3 regions of the Methylobacterium sp. CB376 genome follow, and region 2 is predicted to be linked to each of the others. Evidence: predicted binding sites of a transcription regulator. Region 2 holds the regulator's gene; each other region holds the start of a gene.
The links. Region 2 encodes PhoB, which activates phosphate uptake and scavenging genes when phosphate is short. Its sites were predicted from a motif close to TGTCATNNANCTGTCAT; they were not measured.

Region 1 (5,433 bases), 1.9 Mb from region 2:
GACGCGCCGCCACGACGATCACGATCGCGCCGACCAGGCCGGAGGTCATCACGAGGATCTCGATCGGGATCATGCGTGGGCCTTGCTGGGGGGCGGGCGGAGCCGGGCGGGCCGCGGCGCGGGCCGCTCCCTCGCCGCGGGTGCTCGCCCCCGGCCTCGCCGCTCTATCGCGGCGGCGCCGCGGCGGCCTATGTGACATCCGGCCATGTGACATCCCGCCATGTGATGGCGAGGCAGGCGACGGCGAGGCAGGCGACGGCGAGGCAGGCGACGCCCCGCCCCCGCCGGGGTCGTCGGCCCTCCCGCGCCGCGGCGCGCGGGTTGCGGCGCGGGCGGTCGCGTCGTACTTCCGCGCACGGCCGCACCGGAGGAGACCTGCATGATGAAGCCCTTGAGCCGGGGCCTTGCCGCCCTCGGCCTCTTCGTCCCCACGGCGGTCCTCGCCGCGCCGAAAGATCCGAGCGGCGTCTGGCTGACCGAGGACGGCCGGGCCCGGATCCGGGTCGAGAAGTGCCTCACCCGCAGCGACCGGGTCTGCGGCTACGTGGTCTGGTTGAAGACCCCGCTCAACGACCAGGGCCAGCCGCGCATCGACTTCAAGAACACCGATCCGAAGAAGCGCAACCGCCCCTCCCTCGGGCACCAGCTGATCATGGGCCTCAAGCCCAATGCCGACGACCATTACGAGGGTCAGATCTACAATTCGGAGGACGGAAAGAACTACGACGTCGCGATCTGGGTGGACGATCCGTCCGAGCTGACCGTGCGCGGCTGCCTGCTCGGCTTCCTGTGCGGCTCGCAGACCTGGAAGAAGACCGCCGACGTTGCGCCCGGCCAGCTCACCGGCCCGACCAACGGCGCGGGCGGCCCGCGCGCCGACGCGGAGTGGACGCCCAAGCCGCCGGCCCCGAAGCCGTCCGCGGCCGCGCCCGCCGGGACGCCCTCGGCCGCTCGGCCGGAGCCCTCGGCCAAGCCCTGACGACCCGGCCCCGGGGGCGCTCCCGCCACCCATCCACACCCCATTGCGGCCCGGGTGCGGCCGGCCCGCCTCTCTCATTGGTTGTATCGCCCGAGCGGCCGGCGCGGCCGGCCGGGCCGCCGCCGACCGGCCGCGCGGCGGCCGCCGCGGGCCGTTCCGCGCCCGACCCAAACGCTTGTCGGCGCGGAGGTTTGCGGCGCCGGTCCGCCCTCCGCACCGCCCTCCGGGCGCCGCTCGCCCCGGGGAAGATCCGCCGCAGGTCAGCTTTCGCCGAGAGGTCGTCGGTTCGTCGCTTCGTAACAACTTTAGTTTGGCTGAACCGAAATGATGAGCCCGCACCGCGGTAATCGGAAGGTCGGGTAAGCACAGAGCGGATCCAGATAACGATTGACGGTCGCAGCTTTTTCCCGCACCTGAAAAGGAGTTTCTCGGCGGGGCATTCCTCATGACCAGCGACCCATCGGCGGACCAGGCGGGCCTGGTCAATCTCGCGGCCGATATCGTGTCGGCGTATGTGGCGAACAATTCGGTGCCGCTGGGAGATCTCGGCGGGCTGATCGTGTCGGTGCACAAGTCCCTGGCGACGATCGTGTCGCCGCCGCCGCCGGAGCCGGCCAAGCCGGTGCCGCCGATCCCGATCAGGAAGACGGTGACGCCGGACGCGATCATCTCGCTGGAGGACGGCAAGCCCTACAAGTCGCTGAAGCGGCACCTGTCCGGGCGCGGGCTCACCCCCGAGCAGTACCGGGAGAAGTGGGGCCTGCCGCCGGACTACCCGATGGTGGCGGCGACCTACGCGGCCCAGCGCTCCGAACTCGCCAAGAGCCTCGGCCTCGGCCAGCTGCGCCGCGAGCGCGCGGCGCGCAAGCCCGAGCCGGCCCAGCCGCCCCGCAAGCGCGGGCGCCCGCGCAAGGCGACCTGAGCCGGGGCGGAGCGGGGCGTCTCGGCGTCGCGCGCACCGGCCCGGGGGGGACGACGGTCTTGCCCGATGCGCGTCTTGCCCGATGCGCGTCGGGGTCAGCCCTCGCGCGGGCGGGAGCCCGGATCCGCGGCGAGGGGGGCCGTGCGCGTCGCGCGCCCGCCGGCCGGGCCCTTCGCGCGCCGGTCGGCCGGGCCCTTCGCGCGCCGGTCGGCCGGGCCCTTGGCGTGGGCGACCTCGATGTTGCGGTAGAACTGCCTCGCGCTCTCGGCCCAGGTGTAGCGCAGGGCCTCGGCCCGGCAGCGCTCGCGCGGGATCTGCAGGGCGCCGAGGGCCGCCTGCCGGAGGTCGCGGTCGAGGACGCCGACGCGGGTCTCGCCCACCACGTCGAGGGGGCCAGTCACCGGGTAGGCGGCGATCGGCAGGCCGCTCGCCAGGGCTTCCAGCAACACGATCCCGAACGTGTCGGTGAGGCTCGGGAACACGAAGGCGTCCGCCGCCGCGTAGGCCCGGGCCAGCGCCTCGCCGGTGAGCGTGCCGAGGAACCGCGCGCCCGGGTGCTCCGCCTGGAGCCGGGCCCGGTCCGGCCCGTCGCCCACCAGCACCTTGGTGCCGGGCAGGTCGAGGGACAGGAAGGCCGCGACGTTCTTCTCGACCGCGAGTCGGCCGACGAACAGGAAGAGCGGCCGGGGCAGCCCGCGCAGGGCCTCGGGCTCCGGCGCGGCGCGGGGGCGGAACAGCTCGGTGTCGACGCCCCGGGTCCACCGCATCAGGTTGCGGAAGCCGCGATCCGCGAGGTCGCGCTCCAGGGACGGCGTGCTCACCATCGTGCCGCTCGCCGCGTTGTGGAAGCGGCGCAGCCACGCGTAGCTCAGCGCGGGCGGGACCGGCAGGCGCGCCGCGAGGTATTCCGGAAAGCGCGTGTGGTAGCTCGTGGTGAACGGCCTGCGCTCGGAGAGGCAGAGGCGGCGCACGGCGAGCCCGATCGGCCCCTCGGTGGCGATGTGCACGTGGGTGGGGCCGAAGGCGCGCCAATGGGGCGCGATGCTCCGGGACGTCACCAGCGAGAGGCGGATCTCGCGGTAGCCGGGCAGCGGGACCGACCGGAACAGCAGCGGCGTGACGAAGCTCGGCGAGACGCCGAGGCCGGGCCCGGCCTTGGCCATCTGCTCCAGGGAGCGCACGACGCCGTTGACCTGCGGATGCCACGCATCCGTCGCGATGAGCAGCCTCACGCCAAGGCCCGCGCGTTGGACGAGGTCCGCTCGGCGGCTTGCCGGGGGACCGACAGGGGCTCGACCGCCGCGACCGGCTCGGGCCGGGGCAGGACCCGCCGCGCGCCGCTCGCCTCGGCCCGCATCTCGGCGAAGCGGATCACCTCCATGCGGCCGTCGTAATGCTCGACGATCGCCGTGCAGGATTCGACCCAGTCGCCGGTATTGAGGTAGCGCAGGCCCTCGATCTCGCGGTTGGCCGCGTGGTGGATGTGGCCGCAGATCACCCCGTCGGCGCCCGCGCGCCTGGCCTCCGCCGCCAGCAGCTCCTCGAAGCGGCCGATGAAGTTGACGGCGTTCTTCACCTTGAGCTTGGCCCAGGCCGAGAGAGACCAGTAGGTCAGGCCGAGGCGCCGGCGCGCCCAGTTCAGGTGCGTGTTGACGAACAGGGCCGCCGTGTAGGCGCCGTCCCCGAGCAGGGCGAGCCACTTGGCGTGCCGGACGACGAGGTCGAACTGGTCGCCGTGGATGACGAGGTAGCGCTTGCCGTCGGCACCCTCGTGCAGGATCTGGTCGTGGACCTCGATGCCGCCGAAATGCAGGTCGAGGAAGTCGCGCAGGAACTCGTCGTGATTGCCCGGCACGTAGATCAGCCGGGAGCCCTTGCGCACCTTGCGCAGGAGCTTCTGCACGACGTCGTTGTGGGCCTGCGGCCAGTACCAGCCGGATTTCAGCTTCCAGCCGTCGACGATGTCGCCGACCAGATAGATCTCGTCGGCGTCGACCTCCCGCAGGAAATCGAGCAAGAGTTCCGCTTGACAGCCCTTCGTGCCGAGATGGATATCGGACAGGAAGAGCGAGCGGACACGCAGCGCATCGGCGTCGTCGGCCACATCCGTCTCCTTGCGGTCGATGGCCGCCATGCCAAACCGCATTCCCGTATCACTTTGATGACGAAGCTCCCCCCGGAGCGGAATTGGGCGGTCTCGACCGCGCGAAAACCAGGTTCAGGCCATTCTTGCGGTTCGATTAAGGTCCACATGCGCGGGCTGCAGGTCTGAGCACCGCCGCGGCCGCTGGCTCGGCCATTCGAAAAGTGGTGTGGAGAATTTCCTCTCGTCCTGCGTGCGACCCTCCCATGGCAGCCCCCGTCGTCCTCCCCGAGCGCCCGCTGCGCGGGGATGCCGCGCGCCCCGCCTCGTCCGGCCGGCCCTATCTCGGGATCGGCCTCAAGGTGCTGTCGGCGCTCGCCTTCACGCTGATGTCGGCGGGGGTGAAGGGCCTCTCGGACCGGCACTTCCCGACCGGCGAGATCGTGTTCTTCCGCTCGGCCTTCGCGATCCTGCCGCTCGTGATCTGGCTGCGCTGGCAGGGGAGCGTGGTCGAGGCGGTGCGCACCCGCAACCTGCGCGGCCACGTCCTGCGCAGCCTGATCGGCGCCTGCGGGATGTTCGCGGGCTTCGCCGGCCTGTCCTTCCTGCCGCTCTCCGATTCGATCGCGATCGGCTACGCCTCGCCGCTCCTGGTGGTGGTGCTGGCGGCCCTGGTGCTGCGCGAGCGGGTCCAGGGCTATCGCTGGGCGGCGGTGCTGGTGGGCTTCCTCGGCGTGCTGATCATGCTGGCGCCGCACCTCGAATTCGGGGCCGGCGGGGCCGCGGGCTCGATCGGGGCCCTGTTCGCCTGCCTGGCGGCGGTCTGCGCCGCGGCGGCGACGATCCAGGTCCGGCGCCTGACCATGACCGAGCGCACGGGCGCGATCGTCCTCTACTTCTTCCTGTTCACCTCGCTGCTCGGCCTCTCGACGCTGGTCCTCGGCTGGAGCCTGCCGAGCCTGCCCGAATTCGGCCTCTTCGTCCTCGTCGGCGTGCTGGGCGGCATCGGCCAGATCCTGCTCACCGAGAGCTACCGCCACGGCGACGCCTCGCTGGTGGCGCCCTTCGAGTACACCACCATGCTGTGGTCGCTGCTGATCGGCTGGTTCGTGTTCGGGCAATTGCCGCAGCCGGCGGTGGCGCTCGGCGGCAGCATCGTGGCGGCGGCCGGCGTCTACACGGTGTGGCGCGAGCGCAGGGTCGCGCTGGAGCGCGCCCGCGAGGCGGCCGGCGGCGCCCGCGCGGCCTGAGGCCGGGCGCGAAGTCGCGCGCAGGTTGACGCCCGGCGCGGCCGACGCTTACTCGGGGCGGGGCCGGAGCGGCCGGCCGGGAGGAAGGCGATGCGCCCCGTGGGCATGGATGGCACCGTTCCGGTCGACCTGCGGCTCTACGGCATCCTCGACGTCGGGGTGAGCGGCGGCGATCCCGCGCTGCTCGCGCGCATGGCCG
Region 2 (5,433 bases):
AAACGCAAATCGCCGAGTTTTACCAGAGGGAAGCCTCCCCAGCGAGGATTACCGAGTCGCAGCGAGGCCGAGGGGATCGCCGCCGCGGTCTTCGCCTTCGTGACGGCCGATCCGGGGCGCCTGATGCGCTTCATGGAGGGGGCGGGCCTGAGCCCGTCCGCCCTGCGGGAGGCGGCCGAATCGCCCGAGCTGATGCTCGGCCTCCTCGACCACGTGGTGTCGGACGAGGATCTCCTCCTCGCCTGCGCCCGGGCGGTCGGGGAGCCGCCCGAGCGGATCACGCTGGCGTGGCGCCGCCTCGGTCCCCCGGATCCGGATTCCTTCGGCGCGGATCCCTTCGGCGCGGATCCCTTCGACGCGGATCCCTTCGACGCATGAGCGCGGGCGCCCCGGCGCTCTGCCGCGACTGCGCCCGGCTCACCGGCGGGGGCGCCGCCCGCCCGGGCGGCCCGAGGCGCTGCGCCGCCTGCGGCTCGCCCCGCCTCGTCGCGCACCCCGAGCGCGACGCGCTCAGCATCGCGCACGTGGATTGCGACGCCTTCTACGCGGCGATCGAGAAGCGGGACGATCCCTCCCTGCGCGACCGCCCCGTCATCGTCGGCGGGGGGCGGCGCGGCGTGGTCGCGACCGCCTGCTACCTCGCCCGGACCCGCGGGGTGCACTCGGCCATGCCGATGTTCAAGGCCCTGCGGGCCTGCCCGGACGCCGTGGTGATCCGGCCCGACATGGAGAAGTACGCCCGGGTCGGGCGCGAGGTGCGGGCGATGATGCGCGCGCTCACCCCGCTCGTCGAGCCGGTCTCGATCGACGAGGCCTTCCTCGACCTCTCCGGCACCGAGCGCCTGCACGGGGCGAGCCCCGCCGTGACGCTGGCGCGCTTCGCGCGGGCCGTGGAGGCGCAGCTCGGCATCACGGTCTCGATCGGGCTCGCGCCGAACAAGTTCCTGGCCAAGATCGCCTCGGACCTGGAGAAGCCGCGCGGCTTCTCGGTGATCGGCCGGGAGGAGGCGCGGGCCTTCCTGGCGCCGCGGCCGGTCGGCATCCTGCCGGGGGTCGGGCAGGCGGCCGCCGGGCGGCTCGCCGAGATCGGGATCCGCCGCGTCGGCGACCTCGCGCGGGCGGATCCGGCCCGGCTCCGGGCCGCCCTCGGCCGCGACGCGGCCCGGCTCGCGCGCCTTGCCGGCGGCGAGGATCCGCGCCCGGTCGAGCCGCACCGCGCGGCCAAGAGCGTCTCGGGCGAGACCACCTTCGCGGAGGACCTGCGGGATTTCGCGGCCCTGCGCCCGATCCTGTGGCGGCTGTGCGAGACGGTGGCGCGGCGCCTCGTGCGGGCCGAGCTCGCGGCGGCGAGCGTGACCCTGAAGCTGAAGGATGCCGGGTTCCGCCTGCGCACCCGCACCCGGTCGGGCCTCGCGCCGACGCAGCTCGCCGAGCGCCTGTTCCGCCCCGCCGAGGCGATGCTGCGCGAGGCCTGCGACGGCACCGCCTACCGGCTGATCGGGGTCGGGGCCGGCGACCTCTGCGCCTCCCTCCACGCGGATCGCGGCGACCTCGCCGACCAGGGCGCGCGGCGCGAGGCGAGCCGGGCCGCGGCGGTCGACGCCCTGCGCGCCCGCTTCGGCGAGGCCGCGATCCAGCGCGGCCTCGCCTTCACGCCGGCGGACAAGGACGCGAAGGGGTGATCCGGGATCCGGTCGATCCAAGCGGATCCCGGATCACGCGCCCGCGCGGCGCCTGAGCGAAGCTCTCATCCGCCATCCCGAAGGGATCGATCGGATCTGGGATGAGACCCGACCGGCGCCCGCGGGGGCGGCTCGTCCGCCCGGGGGCACGGCTCAGGGCTTGCACTCCTTGCTCTCGCTGCCGAGGTCGATCCGCGACAGGTCGCCCTTGAGGGTGAAGTCCCCGTAATCGAGGCGCAGAGCCCCGCTCACCCCGTTCTCGTAGAGGTCGAAGGACAGCACGTAGATCGGCGTGCGCTCCCCCTCGCCGGTGGAGAAGTAGCTGAGCGTCACCGGCCAGCGCGGCATCGCCGCCATCGCCCCCTCCTGCAGCGGGGGCTCGGCCCGGGGCGCCCCGTCCTTGCCGGCCTCGGCGCTCGCCGGGACCGCCTTGCGCGGGCCGATCACCGCGAGCGTGTCGTAGATCTTGCGGCCGTCGTCGGACCCGTCGAACACCTTCACCGAGACGGTGTGCTCGCCCGCCTGCGCCGCCTCGATCAGGCGGCGCATGTGCGCGGCCGGGAACAGCACCTCGCCCGGCGCGCTCACCCGGGCCCGCTGCGGCTGCTTGAGGGTGACGGCGAGGCCCTTCTCGTCGCGCTCGGCATCGCCCGCCACCGCCGGCTGCTCGCTGCCGTTCAGGTCGGATTGCGTGCGGAAATGGAAGGCCTTGCCGTCGCCGCTCTCGAAGGTGTTGTTGCGCAGGTCCGAGGTGCGCGCGCCGCTCTCGGCGCTCTCCAGCACCGTCACCTGACGGTACTGGAGCGCCCAGCCCTTGCAGGGATCCCCGGAGAAATCGAAGACGATGCGCCCGCGCGCGCTCTCGACCGCGCGGGCGCCGGTGCTGCGCAGGAGCGAGAGGTCGTAGACCGCCCGGTGCGGGGCGAGGCGGATCCCCCCGGCCGGCTCCGCCGCGAGACCGGTGGGCAGGAGAACGACGAGCGGCAGCAGGGACGCGAGGAGTGTCCGCATGGAATTTCCCGTGTCGGGCACGCGCGGCCCGGGGCGGAACCATAGGTGCAGGGCGCCGCCCGGGCAACGCGACCTCTCGCACGGGATGCAGCGTGGCGCGGATGCCACTCTGTCCCGCTCGCCCTCGCCCGGGGCGGGCCCTCCGGGGCCGCCCGCGGAGTGCGCGGCGGCCGCCTCGGGGCGCCGGCGCGCGCCCGCCCCGGCGCGTGACAAGCTGTTGATACGCTGTGGATTTCCTGGCCTCGCCGCCCCCCCGGAGGGGACCCCGCCGGGCGCCTCTCCCCCCAGTCCGCGGCCCTGCGCGAACCCGGCCCGGCGCGGGGAAAACGGGTCCGGCGGGGCCGTGGGACTCTTGCGCGGAGAACGGCCGCTCCTGTAGGTTCACCCCCGTCGCAAGCGCTGTCACGAAGCGGCGATCATCAGCAGCAGAGAGGCACTGGACGCGCGGTCGCACGGCCGAACGCAGACGGCTGCGTGCGTCCTTGCCGCTGATGGGTGGGGGAATTCGGAGGCGGCGATGACGGATGCGGGCCCGAGCTGGACGAAGGAACGGGTCGAACTCCTGAAGCGGCTGTGGGGAGAGGGGCGCAGCGCGAGCCAGATCGCGGCCGAGATCGGCGGCGTCTCGCGCAATGCGGTGATCGGAAAGGTGCATCGGCTCGGCTTGGCCGGCCGGGTGCTGAAGTCGAACGGGGCGCCCGCGCCGGTGCCGCGCAGCCGCGCGCCGAGCGAGGAGGAGCGCCCGCCCGCCCAGGCGCCGGTCCCGACCATGGTGGCGCCCGCGCCGGCCTCGCTGGCGCTGGTGCGCGCCGAGCCCCCGCCGTCGGCGGAGGCGGCGCTGCCGCTCTCGGAGCGGGTGACGATCATGGAGCTGCGCGAGTTCATGTGCCGCTGGCCCATGGGCGACCCGGCCTCGCCCGATTTCCGCTTCTGCGGCGCCCGCTCGATCACGGGCCTGCCCTACTGCACCCACCACGCGCGCATCGCCTACCAGCCGGCGACCGAGCGCAAGCGCAGCGACCGGCGGGTCGTGGCCTTCCGCTGAGCCCCGTTCGCCGAACCCGTCACCGGTTCGGCGGCGACGACCCGGCGGCGAGGCCCCGGCGGGCCTGCGCGGCGCGATCCTGCCGGGATCGCGTCCTGGGAGGGTCGTCCTGGGAGGGTCAAGCGTGCCGTCGCCGCGCGCAGGGCGGACCCTCGCGGCCGACGCCGCCGCGATGCCGTCCGCCGATGCCGGGCCTCGATGCGGCCGGGGCGCTCAGGAGGCGCCGTTCGCGAACATCTCGTCGAAGGAGTAGCCCGAGCCGCGCACGGTGCGGATCGGGTCGGGGCGGCGCGGCCGGTTGATCGCCTTGCGCAGCCGGCCGATATGCACGTCGACCGTGCGCTCGTCGATGTAGACGTCGTGGCCCCAGACGCCGTCGAGGAGCTGCTCGCGGGAGAAGACCCGGCCCGGGCTCTGCATCAGGAATTCGAGCAGCTTGAACTCGGTCGGGCCGAGATGCAGCTCCCGCCCCTCGCGCCGCACCCGGTGGCTGACCCGGTCGAGCTCGATGTCGCCCGCCACCAGGAGATGCGCCACGTGGGCCGGCTTGGCGCGGCGCAGCAGCGCCCGCACCCGCGCCAGCAGCTCCGGCACCGAGAAGGGCTTCACGATGTAGTCGTCGGCGCCGGTGGCGAGGCCGCGCACCCGGTCGCCCTCCTCGCCGCGGGCGGTGAGCATGATGACCGGCAGCCGCTCGGTCTCCCGGCGCGCCCGGATCCGGCGGCAGAGCTCGATGCCCGACAGCCCCGGCACCATCCAGTCGAGGAGGACGAGGTCCGGCACCTGCTCGCGCAGGCGGATATCCGCCTCGTCGCCGCGGGCCACGGCATCCACCGTGAAGCCCTCGGCTTCGAGGTTGTAGCGGAGCAGGAGCGTCAGCGGCTCCTCATCCTCGACGATCAGGATCCTCGTGCTCATCGACAATGCGGGTCTCCGGTCCGGTCACGCCTCCGGCGCCGGCGGCGCCACCGTGGCGAAGCTCGACCGGTCGTTCTTCGGGCGCTCGGTCGGCAGCGTCTCGCCGCTGACGAGGTAGTGGATCGTCTCGGCGATGTTGGTGGTGTGGTCGCCGATCCGCTCCACGTTCTTGGCGCAGAACAGGAGGTGCGTGCAGAAGCTGATGTTGCGCGGATCCTCCATCATGTAGGTGAGGAGCTCGCGGAACAGGGACGTGTAGAGCGCGTCGATGCCGCCGTCGCGCGCCCAGACGTCGAGGGCCACGGCGACGTCCTGGGTCGCGTAGGCGTCGAGCACGTCCTTGAGCTGCTCCTGCACGAGGTCGCTCATGTGCTGGACGCCGACCACCACCTTCTGGAGCTGGGGCTGATCGCTGATCGCCACCACCCGCTTGGCGATGTTCTTGGCGAGGTCGCCGATCCGCTCGAGGTCGCCGGAGACGCGGATCGCCGAGATCGTCTCGCGCAGGTCGATCGCCATCGGCTGGCGCTTGGCGATGAGCAGGATCGCCCGCTCCTCGATCTCGCGCTGGAGCCCGTCGAGGCGGGCATCCGCCGCGATCACGCTCTGGGCCAGGGTGCCGTCGCGGCGCACCAGGGCGGTCGCCGCATCCGCCATCATCTTCTCGGCGATCCCGCCCATCTCGGCGATGCTGCGGCGCAGGTTCTGCAGGTCCGCGTCGTAGGAACTGACGATGTGATCCGACATGGCGCTCGTCCTGCTCGCAAGGGGGAGGGT
Region 3 (5,433 bases), 3.6 Mb from region 2:
TCTCCCCGGGATCGAGCGCGTCGCGGTCGAGGAGGCGCAGGCGCACCGGGACGTCGGCCGTGCCGGCGAGGAGCCGCAGCCGCGCCCCGCCCGCCAGGGGCACCGGGGCCTCCCGCAGCAAGGTGAGCGACACGTCGAGCCAGCGGCTCGGGACGAGGTAGCCGGGGGGGGCGAGGACCTGCCCGCGGCGCAGCTGCGCGAGGTCGATGCCGCGCAGGGCCACGGCGACCCGGCGCCCCGGCTCGGCCGCCTGGACCGGCCGCCCGTGGCTCTGGAGGGCGCGCACCGCGCCCTCGATGCCCTCCGGCGCGACCGCGACCGCGTCGCCGAGCGCGAGGCGCCCGCGCCGCAGCGTGCCGGTGACGACCGCGCCGAAGCCCGCACGGGGGAAGACGCGGTCGATCGGCAGGACGGGGCAGCCGTCATCCGGGCTCGGGGGCACCTCGCCCAGCAGGTCGGCGAGGTGCCCCGCGAGGTCGGCGAGGCCCTCCTCGCGCAGCACCGACGTCCGCACGATGCGCACCGCGAGGCCGGACGCGGCGGCGAGCGCGCCCACCTCCGCGGCCCGGGCCGCCGCCTCCGAGTCCGTGACGAGGTCGCACTTCGTCAACGCGACGACGCCCCGGCCCACGCCGATCAGGCGGGCGATGGCGAGGTGTTCGAGGGTCTGCGGCTTGATGCCCTCGCGGGCATCGACCGCGAGCAGGATCGCGCGCAGGCCGGTCGCCCCGGCGATCATCGCCCGCACGAACCGCTCGTGGCCGGGCAGGTCGACGAGGTCGATCTCGCCCCCCGGCACCCGCAGCAGGGCGAAGCCGGGGACGATCGAGACCCCGCGCTCGCGCTCCTCCTTGAGCCGGTCCGTGTCGGTGCCGGTGAGGGCGCGCACCAGCGCCGTCTTGCCGTGATCGACGTGGCCGATCACCCCGACGACCAGCGCCCGCCCGGCCGGCTCGGCCGCCGCGCGCTGCCCCCGCTCCCCGGGCCTGCCCATGCTCCACGCCCCCGCGTCCCCCGCGCCCCCATCCCGCAACCTCGCCACGGAACCTCGTCACGGAACCGTCATCCGACCGTGATGAACCCGTCCGGAACGCTCGCCGGAGGGATGGTCGTGACCGAGTCGTGCCGCTACGCGCTCTACTACACGGCCCCGCCCGGCTCCGGGCTGGCCCGGTTCGGCTGCGGCGTCCTCGGCTATGACACCGCGACCGGCGCGCCGGTTCCGCGGCACGACGGGTTCGCGGACGCGCAGGACGTGACCCGCGCGCCGAGCCGCTACGGCTTCCACGCGACCTTGAAGGCGCCGATGCGCCTCGCCCCGGGCGTCGCCGAGGCGGATCTGGTCGCGGCCGCGGCGGCGCTGGCGGCGTGGCACCCGCCGGTTCCCGTCGGGCGGCTCGTCGTCGCGACGCTCGGCGCCTTCACGGCCCTGGTGCCGGACGAGGCGCCGCCGGCGCTCGGCCTGTTCGCGGCCGAGTGCGTCGCCGCCCTCGACCCCCTGCGCGCGCCGCTCAGCGAGGCGGAGCGGGCGCGCCGCCGCCCGGAGCGCCTGGACGCGCGCGAGCGGGCGCTCCTCGACCGCTGGGGCTACCCCCACGTCTTCGAGCGCTTCCGCTTCCACATGACGCTGACGGACGCCCTGCCGGAGGAGGACCGCGCGCCCTGGCACGCGCGGCTCGCGGCGGCCTACGGGCCGGGCGAGCCGCTGACCCTCGACGCCGTCACGGTGCTGCGGCAGGACGGGGATGCCCCGTTCCGGGTGCTGCGGCGCATTCCCCTCGGAGACCCCGCATGACCAAGCGCCTCGGGCCGGAGCCCCTCGTCGATCCCACCGCCGCGATCGTGGCGAGCCGCCTCGGCCGCTACACCGAGGTCGGGGCCCGCACCCGCCTGACCGAGACCGAGATGGGGGACTATTCCTACATCGTGAACGACGGCGAGGTGATCGCGACGCGGATCGGCAAGTTCTGCTCGATCGCCGCGATGGTGCGGATCAACCCGGGCAATCACCCGATGGAGCGCGCCTCCCAGGCGCATTTCACCTATCGGGCGAGCCAGTACTGGCCGGAGGAGGCGGACGAGGCCGCCTTCTTCGACCGGCGCCGGGCGCTGCCGGTGGAGATCGGCCACGACGTCTGGATCGGCCACGGCGCCATCGTCCTGCCGGGCCGCCGGATCGGCACCGGGGCGGTGGTGGGGGCGGGCGCGGTCGTGACCCGCGACGTGCCCGCCTACGCGATCGCGGTCGGCAACCCGGCCCGCCTCCTGCGCCGGCGCTTCCCCGAGGCGGTCGCCGAGCGCCTGCGGGCCCTGGCGTGGTGGGACTGGGACCACGAGCGGCTGCGCGCCGCCCTGCCGGATTTCCGTGCCCTGCCGGTCGAGGACTTCCTGGCCCGCCACGGGGGCTGATCCGGGATCCGGCCGATCCAAGCGGATCCCGGATCACGCGCCCGCGCGGCGCGGGAGCGAGGCCGGCATCCGCGATCCCGAAGCGACCGATCGGATCGGGTATCAAACCGCCGCGGCGGGCCTCGCCGCCGGGACGCGGCCGCAAGAATCCGCGAGAGCCCCCCGGCGGCAGCGGCTGTCATTCAACTGTCGCCAAACCGGCGTTTACGTCCCGCGTACGGCAACAGCGGACGGATTGATGCTCGTCGTCGAGAACCTCACGCGCCAATACGGTGACCGCCGCGCGGTGGATGCGATCTCCCTGCGCATCGAGCGCGGCAGCTTCGTGGGCGTGATCGGTCGCTCCGGCGCGGGCAAGTCGACCCTGCTGCGGATGCTGAACCGCCTCGTCGATCCGAGCGAGGGCCGCATCCTGTTCGACGGGCGCGACGTGACGGCCCTGAAGGGGCGGGCCCTGCGCCAGTGGCGCGGGCGCTGCGCCATGATCTTCCAGCAGTTCAACCTCGTCGGCCGGCTCGACGTGCTGACGAACGTGCTGATGGGCCGGCTCAACCACGTGTCGTCCGCCCGCGCCCTCCTGCGGCTGTGGCCCGAGGAGGACAAGGCGCTCGCCCTCGCGGCGCTGGAGAATTTCGACATGGGCGCCTACGCGGCGAACCGCGCCGACGCCCTCTCGGGCGGGCAGCAGCAGCGCGTGGCGATCGCCCGCGCCCTGGTCCAGGAGCCCGAGATCATCCTGGCCGACGAGCCGGTCGCCTCCCTCGACCCGCGCAACACGCGCCTGGTCATGGACGCGCTGGCCGAGGCCAATACGCGGTACGGGATCACGGTCCTGTGCAACCTGCACTCCCTCGACCTGGCGCGCGCCTATTGCGACCGCCTGGTCGGCCTCTCGGCGGGGCGCCTCGTCTTCGACGGGCGCGCCTTGGACCTGACCGAGGCCGTGGCGCAGGACCTCTACGGCCTGGAGGCCGGCGAGGTGATGGACCGGCCGCCCGCGACACCCCTCCCGGAGCCGGGCCCCGCCCTGGCGCCGCCGGCACCGGTCGGCGCCTGACGCGACCCGATGCGGGCCGCCGGCCCGTGGAGAATGATGGAAGGACGGACACGATGCTGACCCGACGCACCCTCGTCGGCGCCCTGACGGCGCTTGCCTGCTTCACCCTCCCGGCCGCCGCGCAGGACTGGAAGGCCAAGTATCCGGAACTGACGCTCGGCGTGATTCCGATCGAGAACGCGTCGGGCACCGCCGACCGCTACACGCCGCTCGCCGATTACCTCTCGAAGGAACTCGGCGTGCCGGTGAAGCTGCGCGTCGCCAACGACTACGCGGCGGTGATCGAGGGCCAGCGCGCCGGCAACATCCAGATCGGCTTCTACGGCCCGGCCGCCTTCGCCCGCGCGGTCATCACCGGCGTGAAGGTCGAGCCGATCGTCAACCAGAAGCACGATAGCGGCGCCTCCGGCTACTACTCGGTCATCTACGTCAAGGCGGACAGCCCCTACAAGACGCTCGCCGACCTGAAGGGCAAGAACCTCGCGCTGGTCGACCCCAACTCGACCTCGGGCAACCAGGCGCCGCGCTTCTTCATGCAGAAGGCGGGCTACGACGTCGACAAGTTCTTCGGCAAGACGTTCTTCGCCGGCAGCCACGAGAACTCGGTGCTGGCCCTGATCCAGGGCACCTCGGACGCCTCCGCCACGCTGTGGAACTCGGAGACGGACGGCACGCTGACCCGCATGCAGACCAAGCACATGCTCAAGAGCGCGGACGGCAAGCCGCTGACGCCGGCCGATTTCCGCATCGTCTTCAAATCCGACTTCCTGCCCGAGGGCCCCTTCGCGGTGCTGGCGAGCCTGCCGGACGACCTGAAGACGCGCATCCGCGCCGCCTTCGTGGCGATGCCGAAGAAGGACAAGGTCGCCTTCGACAAGCTGTCGGACGGCAAGGACCTCGACTTCACGGCGGTGACGCTGAAGGACTTCGAGCCGATCATCGAGATGCTCCGCTACAACGACGAGCAGCGGAAGCGCTCGTAGTCATTCCGAGGACGCATCGGGCGAGGCGGCCGCGTTGACCCAACGGATCGCAAACCTGCCGCCGGAGAGGGCCCGCACCCTCGCGGCGGCCTACGCGGCCGCGATCGCCGGTGCGCGGCGGCGCAACCTCGCCGTGCTCGCCGTCCTCCTCGTCCTGATCGTCCTGGCGGGCGCGATGGCGGAGGTGCGGCCGCTCACCTTCCTCGAGAACATCCGGAACTTCACGGCCTATCTCGGCCGGATCATGCCGCCCCTGTCGCCCGGCACCCTGCCGGGCGACCTCGCCGCCTGGTACTGGGGGCTGCCGAAATGGACCATGCTCCTCGGCGAGACGCTGCTGATGGCGTATCTCGGCACGCTGTTCGGCGGGATCGCGGCCTTCGGCCTGTGCTTTCTCGCCACCGCGAACCTCGTGCGCTCGCGCCTCCTCTGCTTCGCGACGCGGCGCTTCCTGGAACTGTGCCGCACGGTGCCGGAGGTGGTGTTCGCGCTGCTCTTCGTGATCGCCTTCGGGCTCGGGCCGATGGTCGGCGTGATGGCCCTCGCCATCCACACGGCCGGGGCGCTCGGCAAGCTCTTCTCCGAGGTGGTCGAGAACATCGACATGAAGCCCGTCGAGGGGCTGACCGCGAGCGGGGCGAGCTGGGTCGAGACCGCGCGCTTCGCCGTCGTGCCGCAGGTGCTGTCGAACTTCGCCTCCTACGGGCTCCTGCGTTTCGAGATGAACGTGCGCGGCGCGGGCGTGATGGGCTTCGTCGGCGCGGGCGGCATCGGCCAGGAGTTCCTGGTGGCGATCCGCAACTTCTACTACAGTGACGTGAGCGCGATCCTGCTGATGATCATCGTCACCGTGATCGGCATCGATCTCGGAACCGAGCGCCTGCGCCACGCCCTGCTCGGACGGGAGAGCGCCCGATGAGCGGTGCCGCGTTCCGCAGGGCGATGCTCGCCGATATCGGCGGCCTCAGGGCGCGCCACCCGCAG

Region 1: QA634_RS24850 (UDP-2,3-diacylglucosamine diphosphatase) is a predicted target of PhoB. The motif match lies at 4,052-4,068, and genes of this name have one in related genera.
Region 3: QA634_RS14820 (DUF1045 domain-containing protein) is a predicted target of PhoB. The motif match lies at 1,050-1,066, and genes of this name have one in related genera.

What each region holds. Positions count from the first base shown of each region.
Region 1 is NZ_CP121648.1:5,399,100-5,404,532, reverse strand. Features, by position in the region: gene QA634_RS24870 (hypothetical protein) at 1-73, opposite strand, end outside; gene QA634_RS24865 (DUF2147 domain-containing protein) at 380-979, shown strand; gene QA634_RS24860 (MucR family transcriptional regulator) at 1,425-1,901, shown strand; gene QA634_RS24855 (glycosyltransferase family 4 protein) at 1,997-3,133, opposite strand; gene QA634_RS24850 (UDP-2,3-diacylglucosamine diphosphatase) at 3,130-4,035, opposite strand; gene QA634_RS24845 (DMT family transporter) at 4,251-5,234, shown strand; gene thiE (thiamine phosphate synthase) at 5,325-5,433, shown strand, end outside.
Region 2 is NZ_CP121648.1:7,332,013-7,337,445, forward strand. Features, by position in the region: gene QA634_RS33745 (DUF3572 domain-containing protein) at 1-378, shown strand, start outside; gene QA634_RS33750 (DNA polymerase IV) at 375-1,682, shown strand; gene QA634_RS33755 (cell envelope integrity EipB family protein) at 1,836-2,693, opposite strand; gene QA634_RS33760 (GcrA family cell cycle regulator) at 3,211-3,738, shown strand; gene phoB (phosphate regulon transcriptional regulator PhoB) at 3,952-4,656, opposite strand; gene phoU (phosphate signaling complex protein PhoU) at 4,681-5,403, opposite strand; gene pstB (phosphate ABC transporter ATP-binding protein PstB) at 5,433-5,433, opposite strand, start outside.
Region 3 is NZ_CP121648.1:3,260,802-3,266,234, reverse strand. Features, by position in the region: gene selB (selenocysteine-specific translation elongation factor) at 1-994, opposite strand, end outside; gene QA634_RS14820 (DUF1045 domain-containing protein) at 1,106-1,795, shown strand; gene QA634_RS14815 (acetyltransferase) at 1,792-2,409, shown strand; gene phnC (phosphonate ABC transporter ATP-binding protein) at 2,648-3,466, shown strand; gene phnD (phosphonate ABC transporter substrate-binding protein) at 3,520-4,449, shown strand; gene phnE (phosphonate ABC transporter, permease protein PhnE) at 4,484-5,368, shown strand; gene phnE (phosphonate ABC transporter, permease protein PhnE) at 5,365-5,433, shown strand, end outside.